3 regions of the Enterobacter cloacae complex sp. HYC074_NIDB genome follow, and region 3 is predicted to be linked to each of the others. Evidence: predicted binding sites of a transcription regulator. Region 3 holds the regulator's gene; each other region holds the start of a gene.

Evidence for each region. The regulator PhoB, encoded in region 3, activates phosphate uptake and scavenging genes when phosphate is short. The targets are predictions, from matches to a motif close to CTGTCATAAAACTGNCNNAT.
Region 1: kdgR (DNA-binding transcriptional regulator KdgR) is a predicted target of PhoB. The motif match lies at 3,644-3,663, and genes of this name have one in related genera.
Region 2: uvrB (excinuclease ABC subunit UvrB) is a predicted target of PhoB. The motif match lies at 5,319-5,338, and genes of this name have one in related genera.

The regions. Positions count from the first base shown of each region.
Region 1 is NZ_CP114214.1:2,825,454-2,832,875, reverse strand. It holds gene prc (carboxy terminal-processing peptidase) at 1-1,076, shown strand, start outside; gene htpX (protease HtpX) at 1,270-2,151, shown strand; gene O1724_RS13795 (MFS transporter) at 2,203-3,576, opposite strand; gene kdgR (DNA-binding transcriptional regulator KdgR) at 3,755-4,546, shown strand; gene O1724_RS13785 (YobH family protein) at 4,610-4,849, opposite strand; gene mgrB (PhoP/PhoQ regulatory lipoprotein MgrB) at 5,010-5,153, shown strand; gene O1724_RS13775 (YebO family protein) at 5,228-5,515, shown strand; partial or broken gene O1724_RS13770 (DUF2627 domain-containing protein) at 6,184-6,328, shown strand; gene cspE (transcription antiterminator/RNA stability regulator CspE) at 6,341-6,550, shown strand; gene ftsI (peptidoglycan glycosyltransferase FtsI) at 6,767-7,422, shown strand, end outside.
Region 2 is NZ_CP114214.1:1,491,923-1,499,344, forward strand. It holds gene bioA (adenosylmethionine--8-amino-7-oxononanoate transaminase) at 1-421, opposite strand, end outside; gene bioB (biotin synthase BioB) at 508-1,548, shown strand; gene bioF (8-amino-7-oxononanoate synthase) at 1,545-2,702, shown strand; gene bioC (malonyl-ACP O-methyltransferase BioC) at 2,686-3,441, shown strand; gene bioD (dethiobiotin synthase) at 3,434-4,135, shown strand; gene O1724_RS07365 (ABC transporter ATP-binding protein) at 4,098-4,820, opposite strand; gene uvrB (excinuclease ABC subunit UvrB) at 5,570-7,422, shown strand, end outside.
Region 3 is NZ_CP114214.1:1,049,376-1,056,797, forward strand. It holds gene sbcC (exonuclease subunit SbcC) at 1-1,743, opposite strand, end outside; gene sbcD (exonuclease subunit SbcD) at 1,740-2,945, opposite strand; gene phoB (phosphate response regulator transcription factor PhoB) at 3,133-3,822, shown strand; gene phoR (phosphate regulon sensor histidine kinase PhoR) at 3,844-5,139, shown strand; gene brnQ (branched-chain amino acid transporter carrier protein BrnQ) at 5,549-6,868, shown strand; gene proY (proline-specific permease ProY) at 6,950-7,422, shown strand, end outside.

The DNA.
Region 1 (7,422 bases), 1.8 Mb from region 3:
GGACCAAAACCCGTATCGTTACTCTGACCCGTGAGCGTATCCGTCTGGAAGATCGCGCGGTGAAAATGTCGGTGAAAACCGTGGGTAAAGAGAAGGTTGGCGTTCTGGATATCCCTGGTTTCTACGTCGGCCTGACCGATGATGTGAAAGTGCAGCTTCAGAAGCTTGAAAAGCAGAATGTCAGCAGCGTGATCATTGACCTGCGCAGCAACGGCGGCGGGGCATTGACCGAGGCCGTCTCGCTTTCCGGGCTGTTTATCCCGTCTGGCCCGGTGGTACAGGTGCGCGATAACAACGGTAAAGTGCGTGAAGATGCGGATACCGATGGTGTGGTCTACTATAAGGGGCCGCTGGTGGTGCTTGTCGATCGCTTCAGCGCCTCTGCATCGGAAATCTTCGCTGCTGCCATGCAGGATTACGGCCGGGCGTTAATCGTCGGCGAACCGACGTTTGGCAAGGGCACCGTTCAGCAGTACCGCTCTCTGAACCGTATTTACGACCAGATGCTGCGCCCTGAATGGCCGGCGCTGGGCTCAGTACAGTACACCATTCAGAAGTTCTACCGCGTCAACGGCGGCAGCACGCAGCGCAAAGGCGTGACGCCGGATATTATGATGCCGACAGGTACCGAAGAGACGGAAACGGGCGAGAAGTTTGAAGATAACGCGCTGCCGTGGGATAGCATTGATGCCGCGACATTCGTGAAATCGGGTGATATGAAACAGTTCGGACCGGAACTGCTGAAAAATCACAACGATCGCATCGGGAAGGATCCGGAATTCCAGTACATCATGAAGGACATCGCGCGTTTCAACGCCCTGAAAGCAAAACGGAACATTGTGTCTCTGAACTACGCTCAGCGTGAGAAAGAGAACAATGAAGATGACGCGACACGTCTGGCGCGTATCAACGATCGCTTCAAACGTGAAGGCAAGCCTCTGCTCAAAAAACTGGACGATCTGCCTAAGGATTACCAGGAGCCCGATCCGTATCTGGACGAGACGGTGCATATCGCGCTTGATCTCGCGAAGCTGGAAAAAGAGAAACCTGCTGTGCAACCTGCTCCGACAAAATAATCCCCCAACAGGCACAAGAAATTGTGCCTGTTTCTTTTTGTTCCTCATCCTTCCGTCAGGCAGATTTCCAATTGTGTAAAGTTGTGTCTTTCTGGTGACTTACGCCGTCTGGATGCTTGAAAATAGCCGTAATACCCATACGATGTGGGTAATCGCATAGTGCGTTTTGTTAAACTGAGGTTAAAAGAATATTATGATGCGAATCGCGCTCTTCCTGCTCACCAACCTGGCGGTGATGGTGGTATTCGGGCTGGTGCTAAGCCTGACGGGAATTCAGTCGAGCAGCGTTCAGGGTCTGTTGATTATGGCGCTGCTGTTTGGTTTCGGTGGCTCTTTCATTTCACTGCTAATGTCGAAGTGGATGGCACTGAAATCCGTGGGCGGTGAAGTTATTGAGCAACCGCGTAACGATATGGAGCAGTGGCTGATGAGCACGGTTGCTCAGCAGTCAAAGCAGGCGGGCATTGCCATGCCGCAGGTAGCCATCTACCACGCGCCGGATATCAACGCGTTTGCTACCGGTGCGCGTCGTGACGCGTCCCTGGTGGCCGTCAGCACCGGTCTGCTGCAAAACATGAGCCGTGACGAAGCGGAAGCGGTTATTGCTCACGAGATCAGCCACATCGCCAACGGCGATATGGTCACCATGACCCTGATCCAGGGCGTGGTGAACACCTTCGTTATCTTTATTTCCCGTATTCTGGCGCAGATTGCTGCCGGGTTTATGGGTGGCAACCGTGATGAGGGTGAAGAGAGCAACGGCAACCCGCTGATCTATTTTGCTGTTTCAATGGTGCTGGAGCTGGTGTTCGGTATCCTGGCAAGCATTATTACCATGTGGTTCTCCCGTCATCGTGAGTTCCATGCGGATGCCGGTTCCGCGAAACTGGTGGGTCGTGAAAAGATGATTGCTGCGCTGCAACGTCTTAAAACCAGCTACGAGCCGCAGGAAGCAAACAGCATGATGGCCTTCTGCATCAACGGCAAGTCAAAGTCGCTGAGCGAGCTGTTTATGTCTCACCCGCCGCTGGATAAACGTATTGAAGCGCTGCGTAGCGGCGAATATCTGAAGTAACGTAATCGGGTTGAAAACAACCGGGCAGGAGTCCTTCTCCGCCCGGTTTTTTTATGCCTGCGCCTTTGGCTGGGTGACACGAAGACCGCTAATGACAGCCGCGAGGGTCGCCAGTGTCCCTGCGGTAATCAGCGCAACGTGTGTCGCATTCTGCCCGGCCAGGTTAAACATCAAGGCTACCAGTGCGGCCCCGGTGCTTTGCCCTAACAGTCTTGCCGTGCCCAGCATCCCGCTGGCGCCACCGCTGCGATGACGTGGGGCAGAGGTGATAATCGTGTGGTTATTAGGGGACTGGAACAGACCAAAACCGGCCCCGCACAGGATCATGCGCCAGATAATATCCAGATCCCCTGGCGAGGCGGGCAGGAGCGCCAGTGCAAACAGTCCCACCGCCATGACAACCAGCCCAATCGCCCCCAGAAGCCCGGCATGAACGCGCTCAATAAGGTAACCGGCCAGCGGGGCCATCACCATGGTTGCCAGAGGCCAGGGCGTGAGCAGCAAGCCTGTTTCCACTTCCGAACGGCCAATCACGCTCTGCAAAAAGAACGGCAGCGCAACCAGCGCCAGCATCTGGGCGCAGAACGAGCAAATGGAGGTACAAATGGATAGCGAAAACAGCGGAATACGCAGCAAATCCACCGGCAGTAACGGCACGGGCAGCGCCAGCTGACGTCGTACGAAGAAAAATCCGATGATAAGCATGGCAACGATTTCTGCGGCAATGAGCGACAGAGACTGCCCCTGAGCAAATCCGCTCAGCGCGGTAATCAGCAGGCCAAAGGTCAGCGCGTTCATCACGGCGCTGGGCAGGTCAAAACGCGGCATGGTGTTTTTCGGACCATTTTCCGGAAGATAGCGCAGGGCGAAGAAGATCGCCACAATACCCAGCGGCACATTAATGGCAAACAGCCACTGCCACGAGGCAACGGACAGAATGGCGGCGGCAATCGTCGGCCCGGCAGCGGACGACACGGCCACAATAAAGGAATTAATGCCCATGCCGCGCCCCAGGTGGCGGTGAGGATAGATAAGCCGTATGAGGGCCGTGTTCACGCTCATTAGCGCCGCGCCGCCAAAGCCCTGCGCGATACGCGCCAGGGTGAGGGTGTGCAGTGAATCGGAAAGGGCACAGAAGAGCGAGGTGAGGGTAAAGACCACCAGCCCGCACTGGTAAACCCGGCGATAGCCAAACATATCGCCCAGGAAAGAGAGTGACAGGAGGGAAATCACAATTGCTATCTGGTACGCGTTCACAATCCAGATGGAGCTTGCGGGAGAAGCATTAAGGTCTTTTGCAATGGTAGGAAGAGCAACGTTGGCAATCGCACCGTCAAGGACAGCCATCGAAATACCGATGACAATAGTGGCAATTGCCCCGTACCTCTGCGGTAAGGGCAGGCCATCAGAAACGTTTTTTTGCATGGGAAAAGAATGACTCAGCGTGAAATTATTTTCAGAGTAACTATTTTAGCATCGTTATTTCGGTTTTATGTCGCAGATTTGTAACGAAGTAAACCCAGATAGATTGCAGCACGCATCACACGAATTTATAATAAAAACCGGTTCTGATTTTTATAAAACACTCTCCATGAGGTGATAAATGGCAATCGCAGATTTGGATAAGCAGCCAGATTCTGTTTCTTCCGTGCTGAAGGTGTTTGGCATCTTGCAGGCGCTCGGAGAAGAGCGTGAAATTGGTATTACAGAGTTGTCGCAGCGTGTGATGATGTCGAAAAGCACCGTTTATCGCTTTTTGCAGACGATGAAATCATTGGGTTATGTCGCGCAGGAAGGAGAATCAGAAAAATATTCTCTGACGCTGAAACTGTTTGAACTGGGCGCCCGCGCTTTGCAAAACGTGGATCTGATCCGCAGCGCTGACATTCAGATGCGTGAACTTTCACGATTGACGAAAGAGACAATTCACCTCGGTGCGCTGGATGAAGACAGCATTGTTTACATCCACAAAATTGACTCCATGTACAACCTGCGCATGTATTCACGCATCGGTCGTCGTAACCCGCTCTACAGCACCGCAATTGGTAAAGTACTGCTGGCCTGGCGCGATCGCGAAGAGGTGAAGCAGATCCTTGACGGGGTGGAGTACAAACGCAGCACCGACCGCACCATTACCAGTACGGATGAACTGCTGAGCGTGCTGGATAATGTGCGTGAGCAGGGTTACGGGGAAGATAACGAAGAGCAGGAAGAGGGGCTGCGTTGCATCGGTGTGCCGGTATTTGACCGTTTCGGCGTTGTCATTGCGGGCCTGAGCATTTCGTTCCCAACGCTGCGTTTCTCTGAAGAGCGTCTTCATGAATATGTGGCGATCCTGCATACCGCAGCGCGCAAAATTTCAGAGCAGATGGGCTATAACGATTATCCGTTCTGATCGACGCTTTCAATAAAAACGCCGCAACAGTGCGGCGTTCTTGTAAGCGAAATTCAACGCTGATTAACCGTTATCAATCACATCAGATGATTTACGCAGCACAGGACAGTTGGTTAACCCGATGATCCCGCTGTCGGAATGAATGTACTGCGCCGTGCTTACCCCCCGGGCGGTAAGATATTTACACTGGATACCCAGACCCGCGGCATTTTCTTTGCTTCCCATTAATACGCCGTACCCACTTAATAACAGGCCGATCCACACAATGGCCAGTACAATTACTGTACGAATAAGTAAACGCATCGTTGCCTCTTTTTTCTTTGTTGTCATGGAGTAAGCGTAACGGGTTTACGCAGTGAAACAAGTGCACGATTCCGAAAAGCGTCTGTTGAAGGTACAGTTAGCCCCTGTTTAAGATAACCGTGATAACCTGGCTGCATCAGGTCATAAGACGGAGTGTGGAGTGAAAAAAATACGCTGGGTAATTCTGATTATAGTGTTGATAGCTTGTGTGGTGCTGTGGACGCAGACTATCAATGTGATGTGCGATCAGGATGTACAATTCTTTAGCGGCATTTGTTCAATCAATAAGTTTATCCCCTGGTAGAGGCCATTTTTACGCTGAGTGATGTCCTTACGTGGCGGCAGTGGTAAAATGACTGTTTTTACTGAGGTGGTGAAATGGGTGAGTTACTGAATTCGGGGCTGCTGAGCATTGCATCCCTGGTAATGTCTTTGGTGGTGCTGGTCGTTGGGCTGGTACTGTGGTTCTTCGTTAACCGCGCCAGCTCCCGCACAAACGAGCAGATTGAACTGCTGGAAGCATTGCTCGATCAGCAGAAACGGCAGAATGCGTTGCTGCGTCGTCTGTGCGAAGCCAACGAGCCGGAGGAGAAAGCGGTACCTAAGGACGCTGTTGCTCAACAACAGGACGAGGAAAACTTCATTCGCCTGGTAGCCGAACGATAGTTTGCCCGGAAAGGGAGGTGGCCTGACGTACGGCGTAAATCCCCTCCCTTATCAAATGTGATCCACAACATCCCAACATATAATTAAGCAGCAGTTAACTATTGTTTCAGCATACTGAAAACTGGTGAATATTTATCCTTATTCGATAATTACCGTTTCGTTGAATAAATTGTGTGTTTTATCTTTCCCGAAGTGTTTTATTTTTATCGAAACGTTTTGCTTGCCTTGTTTTGAGGCAGAGTCATAAAAATTTCATTATTTTGGTGCAGAATAACGCTAATTAAATGGTGGATTTTAATACAATTAGCAAAATGTAATTAACATCGTATATTCCCTGACACATGTCGGTGCGTTGCAATGTTTTCAGCATAACTTTTCACAAAATGTTCTAACTCAGTCATTCTTTTAAAGAAAATCAGGGATTGGGATGGACGCTTTGAAATGATTGAGCTATGTTTAAAAAGTCTTTGATTACAGGGCGCGTCAACGCACCCTGCGGGCAGTGAGGTCAGGTAGCGCTTCATTTGACAATTCGCATAACTGTGCAGATTGTTATGGAGTAACACCTGAATTTGTGCGGCGGATCGAGACATGTTTAAAAATGGCTTGCCATATTAAACGTTGTGTGTGATAACACGTTTTGGGTCAAACGAGGTACAGTTCTGTTTATGTGTGGCATTTTCAGTAAAGAAGTCCTGAGTAAACACGTTGTCGTTGAATACCGCTTCTCTGCCGAACCTTATATTAGTGCCTCAAGCAGTAATGTCTCAGTTTTATCTATGTCAAAGCCCGCGGGCTAAGAAAACACTCTAAGGAATTTTGCAAATGGCAAAGATTAAAGGTCAAGTTAAGTGGTTCAACGAGTCTAAAGGTTTTGGTTTCATTACTCCTGCTGACGGCAGCAAAGACGTGTTCGTACACTTCTCTGCAATCCAGGGTAACGGCTTCAAAACTCTGGCTGAAGGCCAGAACGTTGAGTTCGAAATTCAGGATGGCCAGAAAGGCCCAGCTGCGGTTAACGTAACTGCTATCTGATCGAATCACTGCTGACTGAAGCGCTCAGCGCTTCGATCTCAGACATAAGCCTCGCCGATGCGGGGCTTTTTTATTCGCTTATTTTTCAAAATATTACGTAATCCTCCGCTGTTATTATCTTGTTGCAAACCCTCGAGATTATTAGCATTGTTTTCCCGCCTTCTTATCCGCTTTTCCCGTTAAATCAGGGCGTTGATCAACAGCCCTGGGGTTAAGGTGAAAAAAAAGACAATAACGACCACCGGAAACTTTACTCCGGCACGTTTTGCACTTCTGTGTCTCGCTATCTTTTGTAGTCTTGCGTTTCTGCTGGGCCGCGTGGCGTGGCTGCAAATTATCAAACCGGATAATCTGGTTAAGCAGGAGGATATGCGCTCCCTGCGCGAAGTGGCGATAGACGCCCCGCGGGGGATGATTGTGGACCGTGAAGGACGACCCCTTGCGGTGAGCGTACCTGTCCAGGCCGTCTGGGCCGATCCCAAAACAGTGCTGGAAAAAGGGGGGATCGGTTATGATTCGCGCTGGCAGGCCCTGGCAAATGCCTTACACCTTTCTCTGAGCACGCTCGCATCGCGAATCAACAGTAACCCGCACGGGCGATTTATTTACCTTGCCCGTCAGGTTGATCCCTCCCAGGCAAAGTGGATCGATAAGCTGCGTCTTCCGGGTATCAACCTTCGCGATGAGTCCCGCCGCTTTTATCCTGCCGGGCACGTGGCGGCGAACCTGATTGGCTTCACCAATATTGATGGTCAGGGCATTGAGGGTGTCGAGAAAAGCTTCAACACGCAGCTTACCGGGAAGGCAGGCGTGCGGCTGGTCAGGAAAGATCGCTACGGACATGTGGTGGAGAACCTCACGGAGGTGGCTCC
Region 2 (7,422 bases), 440 kb from region 3:
GGAAGGTGAGGAACCGCTGGCGCGTTTCGCCCTTCGCATGCCAGTACTGCAACGCCATTTTCATCGCTACTTCCACGGCCACCGAGCCGGAGTCGGCCAGGAAAACACACTCCAGCGATTCAGGCGTCATCGCTACCAGGCGACGGCATAAATCCACCGCGGGCTGGTGCGTGATCCCGCCAAACATCACGTGTGACATCTGGTCAATCTGCGCTTTCATCGCCGCGTTCAGACGCGGGTGGTTGTAGCCATGGATCGCCGCCCACCAGGAGGACATCCCGTCAACAAGCCGCTCGCCGCTGGCGAGATGCAGCTCGCAGCCGTGGGCAGAGGCTACCGGATAGACGGGAAGGGGGCGGGTCGTGGAGGTGTAAGGGTGCCAGATATGCTGCTTGTCGAAGGCGAGATCGTCCTGGGTCATAATCGACTTGTAAACCATTTTGAAAAGTTTTAGGTTTACAAGTATAAACCGAACCGACAATTAACAAAACCCTTTGGAGAAGCCCGATGGCTCACCACGCACGCTGGACGATGTCGCAAGTCACTGAATTATTCAATAAACCTTTCCTGGAGCTGATGTTTGAGGCGCAACAGGTGCACCGCCAGCACTTCGATCCGCGTCATGTTCAGGTCAGCACGCTGCTGTCGATCAAAACCGGGGCTTGCCCGGAAGACTGCAAATATTGCCCGCAAAGCGCGCGCTATAAAACCGGTCTCGAATCCGAGCGCCTGATGGAAGTCGAGCAAGTGCTCGACTCCGCGCGCAAGGCCAAAAACGCTGGCTCGACCCGCTTCTGCATGGGCGCGGCGTGGAAAAATCCGCATGACCGCGACATGCCCTATCTGGAGCAGATGGTGAAGGGGGTGAAGGAGATGGGGCTTGAAGCCTGCATGACCCTGGGTACGCTGAACGAAGAGCTGGCGCAGCGTCTCTCGGCGGCGGGGCTGGATTACTACAACCACAACCTTGATACCTCGCCGGAGTTCTACGGCAACATCATCACCACGCGTACCTATCAGGAGCGTCTGGACACGCTGGATAAAGTGCGTGATGCGGGGATCAAGGTCTGTTCCGGCGGGATCGTGGGACTGGGCGAGACGGTAAAAGATCGTGCCGGCCTGCTGTTACAGCTGGCAAACCTGCCGACCCCGCCGGAAAGCGTGCCCATCAACATGCTGGTGAAGGTAAAAGGCACGCCGCTGGCGGATAACGAGGACGTGGATGCCTTCGATTTCATCCGCACCATCGCGGTGGCGCGCATCATGATGCCGACCTCTTACGTTCGCCTCTCTGCCGGTCGTGAGCAGATGAGCGAGCAGACCCAGGCGATGTGCTTCATGGCCGGGGCCAACTCCATCTTCTACGGCTGCAAACTGCTGACCACGCCAAACCCGGAAGAGGACAAAGATGTCCAGCTGTTCCGCAAGCTGGGGCTGAACCCACACCAGACCGGGGTACAGGTGGGGGATAACGAGCAACAGCAGCAGCTGGAGCAGCAGATTTTTAACGCCGACACCGACCAGTTCTACAACGCGGCAGCCGTATGACCTGGCAGGCACGTATCAGGACCGCGCTCGACGAGCGGCGGGCGGCGGATGCGTTTCGGGTGCGCAGGGTAGTGGAAAACGGTGCAGGCCGTTTTCTCACCCGGGAAGGAGAGCGGTTCTGTAATTTCTCCAGCAACGATTATCTGGGACTGAGCCAGCACCCGCAGATCGTTCGCGCCTGGCAGCAGGGCGCGGATCGTTACGGCGTGGGCAGCGGCGGCTCCGGGCACGTCAGCGGCTACACCACGGCGCATCAGGCGCTGGAGGAAGAGCTGGCCGACTGGCTGGGCTACCCGCGGGCGCTGCTGTTTATCTCCGGTTTTGCCGCGAATCAGGCGGTGATTGCCGCCCTGATGGGCAAAGATGACCGCATCGTCGCGGACCGCCTGAGCCACGCGTCTCTGCTTGAAGCGGCCAGTCTCAGCCCGGCGCAGCTGCGGCGTTTTGCCCATAACAATGCCTCTCAGCTGAACGTTCTGCTGGGTAAACCCTGTTCTGGGCTTCAGCTGGCGGTGACGGAAGGGGTATTCAGCATGGACGGCGACAGCGCGCCCCTTGCCACCTTGCATGACGTCGCAAAACAGCAGAACGCCTGGCTGCTGGTCGACGATGCCCACGGCATTGGCGTCACCGGCGAGGAGGGGCGCGGAAGCGCGCACCAGCAACGCGTCAGGCCGGAACTGCTGGTGGTCACCTTCGGCAAAGGCTTCGGCGTCAGCGGCGCCGCGGTGTTGTGCAGCGAGCCGGTGGCCGATTACCTGGTGCAGTTCGCCCGTCACCTGATCTACAGCACCAGCATGCCCCCGGCGCAGGCCGTGGCGCTCTCTGCGTCGCTTGCGGTGATCCGCGGCGAAGACGGCGCTGAACGCCGGGCGCGCCTGGCCGACCATATTCAGCGTTTTCGCCGGGGGATAAGCGAGCTGTCTTACCGGCTTACCGACTCGCACAGCGCCATTCAGCCCGTAATTGTGGGTGAAAACCATCGGGCGCTGATGCTGGCACAGGCGCTACGAGAACGCGGGCAGTGGGTCACGGCGATCCGCCCACCCACCGTGCCACCAGGCACCGCGCGCTTGCGTCTGACGCTCACGGCAGCGCATGAACCGCAGGATATCGATACGCTTCTGGAGGCACTGTATGTCTCCCGTCAATAAACAGGCCGTTGCCGCCGCGTTTGGCCGGGCAGCGCAAAGCTATTCACAGCACGATGAGCTGCAACGCCTGAGCGCCCGCGGGCTGCTGGCCGCGCTCGGTGACGGGCGTTTTGCGCAGGTGCTCGACGCAGGCTGCGGGCCAGGCGGCAATAGCCGTTACTGGCGCGCAACAGGTAGCCACGTCACGGCGCTGGATTTATCCGCGCAGATGCTGGATGAAGCCCGCCAGCAGCAGTCAGCAGACCGTTATCTGGTGGCCGATATCGAGGCCATCCCGCTGGAGGATGCGCTGTTTGACCTCGTCTGGAGCCATCTGGCGGTGCAGTGGTGCGCCAGCCTGCCGCAGGCCCTACGCGAGTTATACCGCGTGGCGCGGCCCGGCGGAGCGGTGGCCTTTACCACCCTGCTGGAAAGTTCGTTGCCGGAGCTGAATCAGGCGTGGAGGGCAGTGGATGCACAGCCTCATGCCAACCGGTTTCTCTCGCACGAACAGGTCACTCAGGCGCTGGCAGGCTGGCGCTATCGCAGCGTGGTCCAGACCGTCACCCTCGAATTTAGCGATGCGTTAAGCGCCATGCGATCGCTTAAGGGCATAGGCGCGACGCACCTGCACGCCGGACGGGAGAAGAAACCCCTTACCCGCGGCCAACTCCAGCGTCTCGAGCTGACCTGGCCGCAGGAGCGGGGCCGGTTCCCGCTCTCTTATCATCTTTTTCATGGGATTATTGAACGTGACTGAACGTTATTTTGTTACCGGCACGGACACTGAAGTCGGTAAAACGGTTGCCAGCGCCGCGCTGTTGCAGGCGGCGCGTCTGCTGGGGAAAACAACTGCCGGGTATAAGCCCGTAGCCTCCGGCAGCGAGATGACGCCGGAAGGCTTACGCAATACCGATGCGCTGGCGCTACAGCGTAATAGCAGCCTTGCGCTGGCCTATTCTGCGGTGAACCCCTATACCTTTGCTGAACCCACCTCGCCGCACATCGTCAGCGCCGATGAAGATCGTCCGATTGATTTTTCGGTGCTCTCTTCCGGGTTACGCGACCTGGAAACGCAGGCCGACTGGGTGCTGGTGGAGGGGGCTGGCGGCTGGTTTACCCCGCTGTCCGACGAGCAGACATTTGCTGACTGGGTGCAGGCCGAGCAGCTTCCGGTCATTCTGGTGGTCGGCGTGAAGCTTGGCTGTATCAATCACGCCATGCTGACCGCTCAGGCCGTGCAGCAGGCCGGGTTGCGTCTGGCAGGGTGGATTGCCAATGACGTGGTTGCGCCGGGTAAACGTCATGCTGAGTACCTGGCGACGCTGAAGCGGGGGCTGCCTGCGCCGTTTCTCGGCGAGATCCCGTGGCTTGCCGACGGCGCAGAGCAGGCGGAAACCGGACGCTATCTTGACCTTAGCGCCTTATGTCCCGCGCCATCCAGTGCGCAATAAGGTCGTCATCCAGCTCGTTAACGTGGCCCTGTGCCACGTTACGCCCGCGATAGAGCATGCAGAAACGATCCGCTACCCGGCGGATAAACGACAGCTGTTGCTCAGCTAACAGCACCGTCATTCCCAGCTCCCGATTCAGCCGCACCAGCAACTGCCCCAGCCTGCGCGCGAAACCATGCCCTGCGCCATACATGGGCTCATCCAGAATCAACACGCGCGGGCGATTAACCAGCGCACTGGCGAGAGCCAGCTGATACTGGTCGTCGGGGGACAGCGCAGAGGCACGGCTCTGTCGCAGCGGATAGAGCTCCGGAAACAGGGCGTACACGTCATTTTTTGATGTCGGGTCGGATTTCCCCGTCGCCCGCATAGCGATATGCAGATTTTCATCGACGGTCAGCTGGGAAAATATCCGCCGATCCTGCGGGACGTAGCCTATCGTCGGCGGCGCCGGGAATGCTGACGCAGGGTTGAGCAAGTTATGCGGCGGCGCGCCAGCCTCATGCCAGATGATGGTGCCGCTCTCAACGGGCACCTTTCCGGTAATGCAGTTCATGAGCGTGGATTTACCCATGCCAGGCAGGCCAACAATGCCCGTACAGATGCCTTGCGGGAAATCGATATTCACGTTCCATAGCGTATGTTGGCTTCCGTAAAACTGATTTACAGCACGCAGACTCAACATCTTTCTCTCCTTAAAAATGTGTGGGGGTGATGCACAGAGTGATGTCTGCAAAACGCCTGCCAGGAACTTCATAATGATTAAAAAAAGGCCATTTTTAGGAATAACTCACTATCAAAAGCAGTACGTTTATACGAAATGCACATTCCCGGTGCCGCGTATGTCGAATCGTGGTGCAGGAGAAATGACAGAATTGTGATTAAGATCTCGCCAGTTGCTTATGAAAAAATGAACGTTTTCCAGGCAAAAAAGAGTGATAAAAATTTTTTACTGCCGCTTCGTGGGAAAAACCGGGAATTTGCTGAAGTGCATGCTGTACGGGCTGGAGGCAGTTATCCACTATTCCTGTGGATAACCTTGTGCATTAGAGTTAGAAAACACGCGATAAGCGAGAAAATACGCGGGTTACGACCAAATTGATGGGAAACGCGGCTTAATAAATTAGTCTTTATTTTTTAACGAATTAGATAAAAGCAATTCCCTCAACGCCAGCGACACCTGTTGCCATAAAACTTTCATAACCGCCCTTGACAAATGTTAAAAAAGTAATAGTTCTGGGGATAACCCCCTGAGGCTGGTGTTTTATTTTGTCACAGTCGAAATTTGGCTCGCGAACGCACTAATCCTCTCTGCGCTACGCTAAATATCCTGACACGCTACTGGTTTTTCATCCAGTGTTTTTTACTGGCAATCCTGGCCACAACGAGTAAAATTACTCACCTGCCGCTTATTCTGTCATCAGGTCGTCGCCCATGAGTAAACCGTTTAAACTGAATTCTGCTTTCCGTCCTTCCGGGGATCAGCCCGAGGCTATTCGTCGCCTGGAAGAGGGGCTGGAGGACGGGCTGGCGCACCAGACTCTGCTGGGGGTTACCGGTTCGGGCAAAACCTTCACCATTGCCAACGTCATTGCCGATCTCCAGCGTCCGACGATGGTCCTCGCGCCGAACAAAACGCTGGCGGCGCAGCTGTATGGTGAGATGAAAGAGTTCTTCCCGGAAAACGCGGTGGAGTATTTCGTCTCCTACTACGACTACTACCAGCCGGAAGCCTACGTTCCCAGCTCCGACACGTTTATCGAGAAAGATGCCTCGGTGAACGAACATATCGAGCAGATGCGTTTGTCGGCGACCAAGGCGCTGCTGGAGCGTCGTGATGTGGTGGTGGTGGCCTCGGTGTCGGCGATCTACGGCCTGGGCGATCCGGATCTCTATCTCAAGATGATGCTGCACCTGACGCAGGGGATGATCATCGATCAGCGGGCGATTTTGCGCCGTCTGGCGGAGTTGCAGTACACCCGTAACGATCAGGCGTTCCAGCGCGGGACCTTCCGCGTGCGCGGCGAGGTGATTGATATCTTCCCGGCGGAATCGGACGACATGGCGCTGCGCGTGGAGCTGTTCGACGAAGAGGTTGAACGCCTGTCGCTGTTCGATCCGTTGACCGGTCACGTCGAGTCGGTGATCCAGCGCTTCACCATCTACCCGAAAACGCACTACGTGACGCCACGCGAGCGTATCGTGCAGGCGATGGAAGAGATCAAAATTGAGCTGGCGGACCGCCGCAAGGTGCTGCTGGCGAACAATAAGCTGCTGGAAGAGCAACGCCTGAGCCAGCGTACCCAGTTCGATCTGGAGATGATGAACGAGCTGGGCTACTGCTCCGGCATCGAAAACTACTCGCGCTACCTATCCGGGCGCGGGCCGGGCGAAGCGCCGCCGACGCTGTTTGACTACCTTCCGGCGGACGGCCTGCTGGTGATCGACGAATCACACGTTACGATCCCCCAGATCGGCGGGATGTACCGCGGTGACCGCGCGCGTAAAGAGACGCTGGTTGAGTACGGGTTCCGACTGCCGTCAGCGCTGGACAACCGTCCGATGAAGTTTGAAGAATTTGAGGCGCTTGCTCCGCAGACCATCTACGTATCGGCGACGCCGGGCAACTACGAGCTGGAAAAATCCGGTGATGACGTGGTGGACCAGGTGGTGCGTCCGACCGGGCTGCTGGATCCGATTATCGAGGTGCGTCCGGTGGCGACGCAGGTGGACGATCTGCTCTCGGAAATACGTGCCCGTTCCGCCATCAACGAGCGCGTGCTGGTTACCACGCTCACCAAACGTATGGCGGAAGATTTGACGGAGTATCTGGAAGAACACGGCGAGAAGGTGCGGTATCTGCACTCGGATATCGATACCGTGGAGCGTATGGAGATCATCCGCGATCTGCGTCTGGGCGAGTTCGACGTGCTGGTAGGAATTAACCTTCTGCGAGAAGGTCTGGATATGCCGGAGGTGTCGCTGGTGGCGATTCTGGACGCGGACAAAGAGGGCTTCCTGCGTTCCGAGCGCTCGCTGATCCAGACCATTGGCCGCGCCGCGCGTAACGTCAACGGGAAGGCGATCCTGTACGGGGATAAAATCACCCCGTCGATGGCCAAAGCGATTGGCGAAACGGAACGTCGTCGCGAGAAGCAGCAGCGCTATAACGAAGAGCACGGCATCACGCCGCAGGGGTTGAACAAGAAGGTGGTGGATATCCTGGCGCTGGGTCAGAACATTGCGAAGACTAAAGCGAAAGGCCGCGGCAAGGCCCGTTCAGTGGT
Region 3 (7,422 bases):
CCACTCTTTAGTGAGTGCTTGCTCTTCCTCAGAGAGAGCCTGTGCTTCCTCAGTCTCGCGCTGGATCTGTTGGGTCAGCGCATTCACCTGCCCGAGTACCAGCAATCCTTCCTCTTTTAGCGCGGCAACCTCTTTCTCCAGCGCGTCGCGGCGGCGCTGATTGTCAGTCAGTTCAAGCGCCTGATACTGCACAACTGCCGGGTGTTCGCGTGAACCGCAGAGCGGGCAAGGCTTACCCGCTTCCAGCTGAGCACGATAATTCTCAAGATCCTTGATTGTCGCCTCACGCTCACAGAGCGCTTTCAGGTCGGCATAGTGCTGATTTTTTTCTTTGAACTGCTGACGCCGCAGGATCAGCGTTTCATTGAGCTTACCCTGCTCAGCCTGCGCTTTCTGCACGCTTTCCGCATTCTGGCGCAGTCGTTTTTGCAGCGGCTGATAGCGAGCGTGAAGCGCAGTCAGACGCTGGCGGAGCGCCCGCGATTGTGCCTGTTGCTCCATTGCCGTCGCGAGATCCTCAGCCGTCAGCGTCAGCGTACTCTCCGGCAGCTCAGCCAGCTTCTGACGAAGCTCAGCCATGCGCGCTGCCTGGGCAACAAGCTGATTTTTATCGCGATTCAGCTGCGTAAAATGCGCCCGCCAGCCGGCAATTTCCTGTCCCCACTGACGGAAACGATCGTGTTCGGTTAGCCACTGCGTCAGCGCCGTGTGCTCTGTCTGCAACTGTTCACGGTTGCGCTGCGCACCGTTGCGGATACGCGCGCGCTGTGCCGCTCTGTCGAGTAAGCGAGTATTTACTTCGACAATTCGCTCTGCGGTTTGCGACAGGCGGGCGGTCTGCTCCTGCTGGTGCTCCCATAGCGGACGTAGCTGGGCGGCGGGTTGCGCCAGCTGGAGCTTCGCCAGTTGCGGCGCGGCGTCCGTCAGAGCCTGTTGCGCCTGCTGCTGCGAAGCGGCTGCGCGCTGCTGCTCACGTATCAGCTCGTCGTTACGCGTAAGCCACTGAAAATCTTTCTGTTGGCTCTGCTGCTGTGCCAGCAGGATTTTCTCTTCGTCAGTGAGCGCCTGCAAACTTTGCTGCAAGTGATGCTGCTGTTCCTCGCTCAACAGCACAACCCCTGCGGCCTGCGCTTCGCACATCTCCAGCGCGTTACGTGCCGCTTTGTGTTTTTCAAAAACCATGGCGGAAATCTGGCCGTAAATTTCCGTGCCGGTCAGTTCCTCCAGCAGCTCAGCGCGATCGCTCGGTTTAGCATTCAGGAAGGCGGCAAACTGCCCCTGCGAGAGCAACATCGAGCGGGTAAAGCGACCATAGTCCAGCCCGGTGAGTGCGGCGGTTTGTTCCAGCTTATCCGTGACTTTGTCGGCCAGAATTTTGCCGTCTTCGCAGCGGGCCAGCTCTACGCGCGGTGCCTGTAAGTTCCCGTCCGGCTGGTTGCGGGCGCGGTTCTGGCTCCAGAAAGCGCGATAAGCAACGCCTTTGACCTCAAATTCCACTTCCGCCAGGCATTCGGCGGTATCGCGCGTCATCAGGTCGTTTTGCGCCTGAGAGACCTTATTAAGACGCGGCGTTTCGTGGTACAGCGCCAGGCAGATGGCATCCAGCAGCGTGGTTTTACCCGCGCCGGTTGCGCCGGTGATGGCAAACAGCCCGTTGCTGGCGAACGGCTCCGCGGTGAAATCAATTTTCCACTCACCCTTTAGCGAATTCAGATTTTTCAGACGCAGGCTCAGAATTTTCATGCGTTTTCGTCCTCGTCATGGAGGGAGTGCAGGGTCTGGGCAAACAGCTCGTTAAGCCTGGTGCGTCTGGCCTCGTCCACCTCTACATGCGCAAGCCGCCGCGCGAACACCTCTTCAACCCGAAGTTCGCTAAGCGTTTCACGCTGGGCGTTGAGCAGTATTTTCTCGCGCTGCTCGCGGCTGCGGCGTACCAGTAGTACTTCCACGGGAAGGTCTTCCGTCAGCGTCTGAATTTTACGCTGCATATCGTACAGGTAGTCGTCGGTGGTGATTTCGATATCGAGCCAGACGGGGGGATTAAGCGCTGCGCCGCGCCACTGCTCAAGCTGAGCGGTAATGGCGGCCAGATCGCCTTTCAGCACCGCCAGCAGCTGGGTGACCGGCACCTCAAGCGTCTCAACGGCGCTGAGTTTGCCCCCGGTGAAGCTCACCAGATGGACGGATTTGGCTTTGCCCGTTTCGTCAAAACTGAGCGAAATGGGCGAGCCGCAGTAGCGGATATGCTCGCAGCCGCCGATGATCTGCGCCCGGTGAATATGCCCGAGGGCAATGTAGTCGGCGGGGGGGAAGTTTTGCGCCGGAAACGCGTCCAGCGTACCGATATAGATCTCGCGCACCGCATCACTCTTACTGGCTCCGACGGTGGTGAGGTGTCCGGTGGCAATGATCGGAATGGCCTGATCGCCGCGCAGGGCGCAGGCTTCCGTATGCTGCTGGTGATAATAGCGGGTGATGGCCTGCAACAGATGCTGCTGTTTTTCGCTGCCGGACAGACCCGCCTGGCTTTGCACGATATCTCGCGGACGTAAAAACGGGATTGGGCACAGCACCGCGCCCGGCGTGCCGTCGCGTTTTTTCAGGATCTGCGGCGCGTGCCCGACGCTGGCCACCACGGTGGTATTGAGGAACGCCAGAATATCGCGGGATTCATTCAGCGTCGCCACCGAGTCATGATTTCCGGCGACAATCACCAGGTGACAACCGGTTTGCTGGAGGTTGACCACAAAACGGTTGTATAGCTCACGCGCATAGCTCGGCGGCGATCCGGTATCAAAAATGTCGCCCGCCACAATAATCGCGTCCACCTCGTGAGCCTGAGCCGTCTCCAGCAGCCAGTTCAGGAACGCTTCATGTTCCGCGGCGCGGCTTTTGCTGTAAAAATTTTGACCCAGGTGCCAGTCTGAGGTGTGAAGTATGCGCATAAAAGATCCGTGGCAATAATAAGAAAGCAGGATTATAAACGTTTGGGGAACGGAAAATAACCGCTGTAATAAAACAACAGTTTGCCATTTATAGTGGTAATGTTTTTCATAAATCTGTCATAAATCTGACGCATAATGACGCCGCATTACAGACTTGTAACTTAAATACGATAAGACAGGGCAAAGTATGGCGAGACGTATTCTGGTCGTAGAAGATGAAGCTCCGATCCGTGAAATGGTGTGCTTCGTGCTTGAACAAAATGGCTTCCAGCCGGTTGAAGCGGAAGATTATGACAGCGCGGTGAACCAGCTGAATGAACCCTGGCCCGATCTGATCCTGCTGGACTGGATGCTGCCTGGCGGTTCCGGATTGCAGTTTATCAAGCATATCAAACGCGAGGCGATGACCCGTGATATCCCGGTGGTGATGCTGACGGCGCGCGGCGAGGAAGAGGATCGCGTGCGCGGTCTGGAAACCGGCGCGGACGATTACATCACCAAACCGTTCTCCCCGAAAGAGCTGGTGGCGCGTATCAAAGCCGTGATGCGCCGTATTTCACCGATGGCGGTGGAAGAGGTGATTGAGATGCAGGGGCTGAGCCTGGATCCTACCTCGCACCGGGTCATGACCGGTGAAAATCCCCTCGATATGGGCCCCACCGAATTTAAACTCCTGCACTTCTTTATGACACACCCGGAGCGCGTTTACAGCCGCGAACAGTTGCTGAATAACGTCTGGGGAACTAACGTCTATGTCGAAGACCGAACGGTTGACGTCCATATTCGCCGCCTGCGTAAAGCACTGGAACTGAGCGGCCACGATCGCATGGTACAGACGGTCCGCGGCACGGGTTATCGCTTCTCGACCCGTTTCTGAACAATGACAGGAGTGTGACGCGTGCTGGAACGTCTGTCATGGAAAAGGCTCGTCTTTGAACTGATCTTATGCTGTATTCCGGCCCTCATTCTGGGGGCTATCTTTGGCTATCTGCCGTGGTTTTTACTGGTGGCCGTGACGGGATTGCTCGTCTGGCATTTCTGGAATTTACTGCGTCTTTCCTGGTGGCTGTGGGTCGACAGAAGTATGACACCTCCGCCGGGAAGCGGGAGCTGGGAACCGCTTCTCTACGGCCTGCACCAGATGCAGATGCGTAATAAAAAGCGCCGTCGTGAGCTGGGAAGCCTGATCAAACGCTTTCGTAGCGGTGCGGAGTCGCTGCCGGACGCGGTGATCCTGACGACGGAAGAAGGGACCATCTTCTGGTGTAATGGCCTCGCGCAACAGCTGTTGGGCCTGCGCTGGCCGGATGATAACGGTCAGAACATCCTCAACCTTCTGCGCTATCCCGAGTTCACGCTGTATCTGAAAAAGCGGGATTTTTCGCGCCCGCACAATCTGAAGCTCAATAACGGTCGCCATCTGGAGATCCGCGTGATGCCCTACAGCGATCGGCAGTGGCTGATGGTGGCGAGGGACGTTACCCAGATGCACCAGCTTGAGGGCGCGAGACGTAACTTCTTTGCCAACGTCAGCCACGAGCTGCGTACGCCGTTGACGGTGCTTCAGGGCTACCTGGAGATGATGCAGGAGCAAACGCTTGAGGGGGCGCCGCGTGAGAAAGCGCTGCATACCATGAGGGAGCAGACGTTCCGCATGGAAGGGCTGGTCAAACAGCTGCTGACGCTTTCAAAAATTGAGGCTGCCCCGTCGCTGGCGCTAAATGACATCATTGATGTGCCGATGATGTTGCGGGTGGTGGAGCGCGAAGCCCAAACGCTGAGTCATAATCAGCACACCCTGAGTTTTGACGTTGATAACACGCTGAAAGTGCTCGGCAGTGAAGATGAGCTGCGAAGCGCTATCTCAAACCTGGTCTATAACGCCGTGAATCACACCCCGAAAGGGACGCATATCGCGGTGCGCTGGCAGCATACCCCGGCGGGCGCTGAGTTTAGCGTCGAGGACAACGGGCCGGGGATTGGGCCTGAACACCTCCCGCGTCTCACTGAACGGTTCTACCGGGTGGATAAGGCGCGCTCGCGGCAGACCGGCGGAAGCGGACTGGGGCTGGCAATTGTGAAGCATGCCGTCAGCCACCACGAAAGCCGGCTCAATATCGAAAGCACCCTCGGTAAGGGCACGCGCTTTAGCTTCGTGATTCCGGAACGATTAATTGCCAAAAAAAGCGCCTGACAGCGTGTGTGTCAGGCTACCTTTCCACGGGCCAGCGATTGCTGGCCCGTTTGCTTTGCAGTCAAGCGAAACGCGGATGAATATTATACGGCTGGTGCTTTTTTGTTCGCATGATTAGCCATGAGTTTTTCTTATACATGGCATATTATGTTGGTCTGGATTTTCATGCTGGCATATTGTTCTGGTTTTACGATCCCTTCTTGCCTTTAAACGTTATAAGCGTTTAAATTGCCCCCCATATACTGTCAGACCGACTGTATTTGCGTGGTAAATCGAAAAACTATTCTTCGCCACGCCAGGACGGGAGCATATCCCGCTGAAATTGAGCAAATTTTCCGCTGTATCGTCCCATCAGGGATGGCGAAAATCTCAACGTATTCAACACCACATCCACAGGCAGTAAGGTTTTATGACCCATCACTTGAAATCGCGTGACATTATCGCGCTGGGCTTTATGACATTTGCGCTGTTCGTTGGCGCAGGTAATATCATTTTTCCTCCAATGGTTGGCTTACAGGCGGGTGAACACGTCTGGACGGCTGCGTTTGGCTTCCTGCTTACTGCCGTGGGCCTGCCGGTACTGACCGTTATCGCGCTGGCGAAAGTCGGTGGCGGTGTGGACAGCCTCAGCACCCCGATTGGCAAAGTGGCTGGCGTTCTGCTGGCAACCGTCTGCTATCTGGCCGTTGGCCCGCTGTTCGCGACCCCGCGCACGGCGACCGTCTCCTTTGAAGTGGGTATCGCCCCGCTGACCGGTGACGGCGCGATGCCACTGTTTATTTACAGCCTCATTTACTTCGCCATCGTGATTCTGGTTTCTCTCTATCCGGGCAAACTGCTGGATACCGTAGGTAACTTCCTGGCACCACTGAAAATTGTGGCGCTGATTGTGCTGGCGGTTGCGGCCATTGTCTGGCCTGCGGGGCCCATCAGCTCCGCGATGGACGCCTACCAGAACGCGGCGTTCTCAAACGGTTTCGTGAACGGCTATCTGACGATGGATACGCTTGGCGCGATGGTGTTTGGTATTGTTATCGTTAACGCCGCGCGTTCCTGTGGGGTGACCGAAGCGCGCCTGCTGACTCGTTACACTATCTGGGCTGGCCTGATGGCCGGTGTCGGCCTGACGCTGCTGTATCTGGCGCTGTTCCGTCTGGGTTCAGATAGCGCAACGCTGGTCGATCAGAGCGCAAACGGCGCGGCGATCCTGCATGCTTACGTGCAGCACACCTTTGGTGGTGCAGGCAGCATGCTGCTGGCGGCGCTGATTTTCCTGGCCTGTCTGGTGACGGCTGTGGGTCTGACCTGCGCCTGCGCGGAGTTCTTCGCTCAGTATCTGCCGCTCTCTTACCGCACGCTGGTGTTTATCCTCGGCATCTTCTCCATGGCGGTTTCAAACCTCGGTCTGAGCCACCTGATCCAGGTGTCAATTCCGGTGCTGACGGCTATCTATCCGCCATGTATCGTGCTGGTGGTGCTGAGCTTCACCCGCCCGTGGTGGCATAACTCGACGCGAATTATTGCGCCGGCCATGTTTATCAGCCTGATTTTTGGTATCCTTGACGGGATCAAAGCATCAGCATTTGCAGAAATCCTGCCAGCCTGGACACAGCGTCTGCCGCTGTCCGAGCAGGGCCTGGCCTGGCTGATGCCTTCCGTTGTAGCGCTGGTTCTTGCGATTATCTGGGACCGTGCGGCCGGGCGTCAGGTGACATCCAACGCCCATTAATCAACGGCAACAAATTGTTTAACCACGGGGCTTAAGGCCCCGTGGTTTTTTGTTTTTTTCGTGTTGAATGGCAAGATTTTAATGGAAAGCACTAACAAACTTAAACGTGGATTGAGCACCCGCCACATCCGCTTTATGGCGCTGGGCTCGGCTATCGGCACCGGTCTTTTTTATGGCTCGGCAGATGCCATCAAAATGGCCGGTCCAAGCGTTCTGCTGGCCTACATCATCGGCGGTGCCGCGGCCTATATCATCATGCGTGCGCTGGGGGAGATGTCGGTTCACAACCCGTCTGCCAGCTCGTTTTCACGCTATGCACAAGAGAACTTAGGCCCGCTGGCCGGGTTTATCACCGGCTGGACTTATTGCTTTGAAATCCTGATTGTCGCCATTGCCGATGTGACGGCGTTTGGCATCTATATGGGGGTCTGGTTCCCTGCCGTGCCGCACTGGATCTGGGTGCTGAGCGTGGTGCTGATTATCTGCGCCGTTAACCTGATGAGCGTGAAGGTGTTTGGCGAGCTGGAGTTCTGGTTCTCCTTCTTCAAGGTCGC